Sphaerisporangium krabiense: one gene and its partner. The protein of the gene in region 1 interacts with the protein of each later gene in a pairwise test. Links are inferred from orthologs where the notes say so. Each region holds a gene or a part of one and is shown on either strand. Other genes may lie near its edges.

What was found.
Region 2: the proteins of BJ981_RS01110 (region 1) and rsfS interact in binary tests that used the Escherichia coli proteins (3 or more experiments, as listed by UniProt). The link is inferred for Sphaerisporangium krabiense from one-to-one orthologs.

Annotation. Positions count from the first base shown.
Region 1 is NZ_JACHBR010000001.1:247,863-251,175, forward strand. Bases 150-3,148 are described here. They hold BJ981_RS01110 (ATP-binding protein), read left to right. Parts: upstream 150-1,110; coding sequence 1,111-2,187; downstream 2,188-3,148. Other genes in these bases: BJ981_RS01105 (DUF4132 domain-containing protein), read left to right, coding at 150-1,114; BJ981_RS01115 (DUF5682 family protein), read left to right, coding at 2,190-3,148. Also shown: more of BJ981_RS01105, read left to right, coding at 1-149; more of BJ981_RS01115, read left to right, coding at 3,149-3,313.
Region 2 is NZ_JACHBR010000002.1:82,243-85,434, forward strand. Bases 192-3,069 are described here. They hold rsfS (ribosome silencing factor), read left to right. Parts: upstream 192-1,365; coding sequence 1,366-1,773; downstream 1,774-3,069. Other genes in these bases: BJ981_RS28440 (hypothetical protein), read right to left, coding at 192-378; BJ981_RS28445 (arginase family protein), read left to right, coding at 450-1,256; BJ981_RS28455 (histidine phosphatase family protein), read left to right, coding at 1,766-2,422; BJ981_RS28460 (SPFH domain-containing protein), read left to right, coding at 2,607-3,069. In the rest of the region: more of BJ981_RS28440, read right to left, coding at 1-191; more of BJ981_RS28460, read left to right, coding at 3,070-3,192. UniProt on the Escherichia coli protein: Functions as a ribosomal silencing factor. Interacts with ribosomal protein uL14 (rplN), blocking formation of intersubunit bridge B8.

The DNA of each region.
Region 1 (3,313 bases):
ACTGCTCGGCGACGACGAGACCGTCCGGCGGCTGACGCCGTTGATCAGGATCTGGCCCGGTGAGGGCGGGCACGCGCGCGCGGTCGCGGGTCTGGACCTGCTGGCCGCCATCGGCTCGGAGGTCGCGCTGATGCACCTGCACGGCATCGCCGAGAAGGTCAAGTTCAGCGGGCTCAGGAAGCGGGCCAGGCAGAAGATGGACGAGGTCGCCGCGGACCTCGGCCTGACGCCGCAGGAACTGGCCGACCGGCTGGTGCCGGACTTCGGGCTGTCCGCCGACGGCGGCATGACCCTCGACTACGGCCGCAGGCGGTTCGTCGTCGGCTTCGACGAGCAGCTCAAGCCCTACGTGACCGACGCCGCGGGAAAGCGGCTCAAGAACCTTCCCAAGCCGGGGGTGAACGACGACACGGAGCTCGCGCCCTCCGCCTACCGGCGGTTCGCCGGGCTGAAGAAGGACGTGCGCGCCGTGGCCGCGGACACCATCCACCGGCTGGAGCAGGCCATGGTGAACCGGCGCCGCTGGAGTGGTGAGGAGTTCAAGCGGCTGCTCGTCGGCCACCCGCTGCTCTGGCACATCGTGCGGCGGCTGGTATGGGGCCTCTACGACCGCTCGGGCCGGCTCACGGGCGCCCTACGCGTGGCCGAGGACCGCGGTTTCGCCGATATCGAGGACGACACGCTGACGCTGCCCGACGAGGCCGTGGTCGGCGTGGCGCACCCGCTGGAGCTGGGCGAGAAGACGATCGCGTGGGCCCAGGTGTTCGCCGACTACGAGATCCTCCAGCCGTTCCCGCAGCTGGCCCGGGAGACCTATGAGCCGGACGAGACGCTGCTGACCGAGATCAGCGCCGTCAAGGTCCCCACCGGCAAGGTGCTCGGCCTGGAACGGCGTGGCTGGCGGCGAGGTTCGCCGCAGGACGCCGGCATCCAGTACTGGATCGAGCGGGACGTGCCCGGCGGCGGCACCATCACGATCGGTCTCGTTCCGGGCGTCGCCGTCGGCTACGCCGACTTCGCCGACGAGCAGACCCTGGAGGGGGTCTCCCTCGACGGCCTCGACCCGATCACCGCCTCCGAGATCCTGCGCGACCTCCGGGAGATCACCCGATGAACGAGCAGGTCCAGCGGCCCCCTGCCGAGGTCCGCTACGCCGGCGAGCTGGCCCGGCTGCGGGAGGACGACACCGACGACCGGCCGCCCGGCTGGGCGCTGAGCCTGCGCGCCGCCCGCCGTTTCGTCCTCGGGGACGAGAAGCTGGGCATCGGCCGCAAGTTCGTGGGCGACCCTTCGCTGATCGACCGATCCCTGGTGACGCTCGCGACCGACCGCGGGCTGATGCTGGTGGGTGAGCCGGGCACGGCGAAGTCGCTGCTGTCCGAGCTGCTCGCCGCGGCGGTGAGCGGAACCTCGACGCTCACCGTCCAGGGCGGCGCGTCCACCACGGAAGACCAGATCAAATACTCGTGGAACTACGCGCTGCTGGTCGCCGAGGGGCCGTCCACCCGGTCACTGGTGGCCGCTCCGCTGCTGCGCGGCATGGCCGAGGGCAAGGTGGTGCGCTTCGAGGAGATCACCCGCTGCCCGCTGGAAGTACAGGACTGCCTGCTGTCGCCGCTGTCGGACCGCGTACTCGCCATACCCGAGCTGACCGGCCCGGAGGCGATGGTCTTCGCCCGGCAGGGTTTCACCGTCATCGCCACCGCCAACACCCGCGACCGCGGCGTCAACGAGATGAGCGCCGCGCTCAAGCGCCGGTTCAACTTCGAGACGGTCTTCCCCATCGCCGACTTCGACACCGAGTTGCTGCTGGTGGAGGCGGAGGCGGCCGCTCTGCTGAAGCGGTCGGGCGTCGGCGCGCCACCACGGCGCGACGTGCTGGAGGTCCTGGTCACCGCGTTCCGGGAGCTGCGCGAGGGGCGGACCGCGCGCGGTGACGCCACCGACCGGCTGTCAGGGGTGATGAGCACCGCCGAGGCCGTCTCGGTCGCGCATGCCGTCGGGCTGCGCGGGTGGTTCCTGCGCGGGGAGCCCGGCGACGCCGCCGACCTGGTCTCCTGCCTGGCCGGCACGGCGGCCAAGGACAACCCGGAGGACCTGGCGAAACTCCGCAGATATCTGGAGCGGAAGCGGCACGGAGACCAGTGGAAGGCCTTGCACGAGGCCCGTCACCTGCTGCCGGGCTGACGATGGCCGTCACGTTCCTCGGCGTGCGGCACCACAGCCCCGCCTGCGCCCGGCTGGTCGCCGACACCATCCGTTCCCTGCGGCCCGCGTACGTGCTGGTCGAGGGCCCGGCGGACATGAACCACCGGATGGACGAGCTCCTGCTGGGGCATGAGCTGCCGATCGCGGTCTACACCGGCTACCGGGATCCGCAACGGCGGCACGGCTCATGGACGCCGCTGTGCGACTACTCCCCGGAATGGACCGCGCTGGCCGCGGGCCGCGACGCCGGCGCCGAGCTGCGTTTCATCGACCTGCCGGCCTGGCATCCGGCGCTGGCGGAGGTCCGCAACCGGTACGCCGACGCGGAGGCCCGCTACGGCGAGGTGACCGGCCGGCTGTGCCGCGCCTTCGCCGTGGACAACGTGGACGCGTTGTGGGACCACCTGTTCGAGATCCAGCCGGCCGACGGGCTCGCCGAACGGCTGGCCGCCTACTTCGACCTCGTGCGCGGCGACACCCCGGCCGGTTCGGACGACATGGCCCGCGAGGCGTACATGGCGCGGTGGATCCGGGCCGCCGCCGCCGACGCGGGCGGCAGGCCGGTGGTCGTGGTCACGGGCGGCTTCCACCGCCCCGCGTTGATCCGGCTGGCCGAGCGGGGTGACCGGAACTGGCCGGAGGTGCCCCGGCCGCCCGCGGACGCGGTCGTCGGCAGCTACCTGGTGCCGTACTCGTTCCGGCGGCTGGACGCCTTCGACGGCTACCAGGCGGGCATGCCGTCGCCGGGCTACTACCAGCATCTGTGGGAGTCCGGCCCCGCCGAGGCCGCCCGCAGGCTCACCGAGGCGGTGACGGCCCGGCTGCGCGCCCGGCGCCAGCCGGTGTCCACCGCGGACCTGATCGCCGCCCGAATCACCGCGGACGGGATCGCGGCGATGCGCGGCCACCCGCGTCCGGCCCGGGTCGACGTGCTGGACGGCCTGGCCGGCGCGCTGGTCAACGAGGCGATCGAGACCCCGCTGCCCTGGGCGACCCGCGGCCCGCTGCGCGCCGGCGCTCATCCCGTGATCGTGGAGATGATCGCGGCCCTCAGCGGCGACCGGGTGGGCCGCCTGCATCCCTCGACTCCGTTGCCACCGCTGGC
Region 2 (3,192 bases), on another replicon or contig:
GATGGGCAGGCCGAGCTGGAAGGCCATCGCCGGCTCGATGTGGGACCACGGGCTCGTGAGCCATTGGCCGGTGATGGGGCGGGGCGGACGGTCCGGCAGGTCCGTCAGGTGGTTCACGACGGCCCGCTCGATGTAGGTGCGGCGGAACGCTACGGTGATCATGCCGTTCGACTCCAGCATCAAACGGCGGATCGCTTTCAGGGGAGCGTCCATGTCGTAATCGGTCACGCCCAAAGTGCGCGGCGCGAAACCCCGGTCGTCGAGATACGCGCGGAGCGCCTCGATGAACTCTTCCTGCCGGGAGTTGCAAGGGTTCGGATGGCTCAGAAAGACGGAGATCTTGAACCTGGGCCGGGAGGCTGACCACCTGCTGGGCACGGGGGCAGGCTACCGCGATCCGCCGCGATAAACCTGCTGACATGACGATGCCATTCTCCTATCGTCGCCCCATGACGACGGTCTTAAGCGTGCCGCAATGGCAGGGATCCGGGGCCGAGGGGGCGCCGCGGCTGGCAGAGGGCGCGCGGCGCGCCGCGGAGCTGCTTCCGGACGGGGCGCGGGTGACGGTGCCGGTGCTGGAGGCGGCCGGGGAGCACCGGGACGGGGTGCGGGCGCTCGACGTGCTCGTGGAGAACCTGCGGCTGACCCGGAAGGCCCTGGACGGGATCGACGACGTGGTGGTCACCGTCGGCGGCGACTGCGGCGTGGACCTGGCGCCGATCGCCGCCGCGCGCGCCCGGTACGGCGACGAGCTCACGGTGCTGTGGATCGACGCCCACCCCGATCTCTACCTGCCGCACACCGTCCCGACCGGCGCCTTCCACGGGATGATCCTGCGCACCCTGCTCGGGGAGGGGCCCGCCGAACTGGTCCCCGCGCGCCCGCTGGCGCCCGAGCAGGTGATCATCGCGGGCCTGCGGGCGGGAGACCCCGTCGAGCGCGAGTACCTCGGCAGAGCGCCCGTCCGGACCTACGGCGTGGCCGAGCTGGACAAGGCGGTCGACGGACTCAGCGGGCCGGTGTACGTGCACATCGACCTGGACGTGCTGGACCCGCAGTCGTTCCGCTCCGTCTGCTACCCCGAACCGGACGGGATCGTCCCCGAGGCGCTGGCCGAGGCGGTGGCGCGGCTCGATCACGTCGTCGGGGCCGCCATCACCGAGCACGCGCCGCCCGACGGGCCGGCCGACCCCGGCGAGGCCGAGGTGATCCGCCGGATCGCGGCGGCGCTGCCGGTGTGGAACGGCGGCCGGTGAACGTCGAAGTGGTAAATGCCAGCGGGCCGTTGGGCCAAGCCACGCGGGAATCGCTAGATTGGATTGTACCGTCGAGGCCAGAATCCGCACCGGAGGAACAACCCACATCGTGACAGCATCTGAGAGATCGCTCCAGCTCGTGGCCCTCGCGGCCGAGGCCGCGGCCGAGAAGCTGGCCGACGACATCATCGCCTACGACGTGAGCGAGCAGCTGGTCATCACCGACGCCTTCCTGCTCTGCTCCGCCTCCAACGACCGGCAGGTCCGCGCCATCGTCGACGAGATCGAGGAAAGGCTGCGAATCGAGGCCCACGCCAAGCCGGTGCGGCGCGAGGGGGAGCGGGAGGGACGCTGGGTGCTGCTGGACTTCCTCGACATCGTGGTCCACGTCCAGCACGAGGAAGACCGCACCTTCTACGCCCTGGAGCGCCTCTGGAAGGATTGCCCCGCCATCGCCCTCCCGGACAGCGTCACGCGGGTGGCTGCCCAGCGGTCACGCGGGACGGCAGGTGAGTGACCGGCGGGGCGCAGGCCGCCGCGTCGTCTTCTGGCGTCATGGGCAGACGCTCTGGAACGTCGAGCACCGGTTCCAGGGCCACACCGACATCCCCCTGGACGAGACCGGCCTGGCGCAGGCCGGCCGGGCCGCCGCGCTGCTCGCCGCCCTGCGCCCCTCGCTGATCGTCTCCTCCCACCTGCGGCGCGCCCAGGACACCGCGTCCGCGCTCGGCACCCTCGCCGGGCTGGACGTCAAGGTCGACAAGGATCTGCGCGAGCGCGGCGGCGGCGAATGGGAGGGCCTGACCCGCACCGAGATCGCCGCCGGGTGGCCCGCCGAGTACGCCGCCTGGGAGGCCCCGGGCGGCGAGGCGGTGAGCGAGGTCGCCGACCGGGTCGTGGGCGCCACCCGCCGCTGGCTCGCGCACCTGGAGGACGGCGGCCTCATGGTCGTCGCCTCGCACGGCGCCGCGATCCGCCTCGGCCTCGCCCGCCTGCTCGGCCTGCCCGAGGGGCTCTGGTCGATCCTCGGCGGCCTCGGCAACTGCGCCTGGTCGGTCGTCCACGAGGGCAACAGCGGCTGGCGCCTCCTCGAGCACAACGCCGGAACGCTTCCGGAGCCGGTCAACAGCGACGACCGCCCCGAATCCGCCCCCATCGCGACCTGACCCCCGCACGTCGACAGGCCCGGCGCGGACTCCGCGCCGGGCCTTCGTCATGCGCCCGCCGGGGTTCGCACCGGCCCCGGGTCGGCGACCGGCCGTGACGGACGGGGGCATGGCGCGGATTACGATGACAATGTGTGGCCGGCCACATGTTCCATCGGGCCGGCAGGCACCCAGGGGGTGCGAAATGACCATCTTCTATGTGATCCTCGTGGTCCTGATTCTGGGCACGGCGTTGCTGGCGACGGGCGTGCGCGTGGTCCGGCAGTTCGAACGGGGCATCGTCTTCCGCTTCGGTCGCGTGCGACCGGCGATCCGCGGACCCGGGCTCGCGCTGCTCGTGCCGGTCGCCGACCGCCTGGAGAAGGTCAACCTGCAGATCATCACGCTGCCGGTGCCCGGCCAGGACGGCATCACGCGCGACAACGTGACGGTTCGCGTGGACGCCGTCGTCTACTTCAACGTCGTCGACCCGATGCGGGTGACCATCGACGTGCAGGACTACATGTCCGCCATCGGCCAGGTCGCGCAGACCTCGCTGCGGTCGATCATCGGCAAGAGCGACCTGGACGACCTCCTGTCCAACCGGGAGCAGCTCAACCAGGGCCTGGAACTGATGATCGACAGTCCGGCGCTGGGCTGGGGGGTGCACATCGACCGCGTGGAGATCAAGGACGTGGCGCTGCCGGAGTCGATGAAACGGTCGATCGCCCGCCAGGCCGAGGCCGAGCGGGAGCGGCGGGCCCGCGTCATCACCGCCGACGGCGAACTGC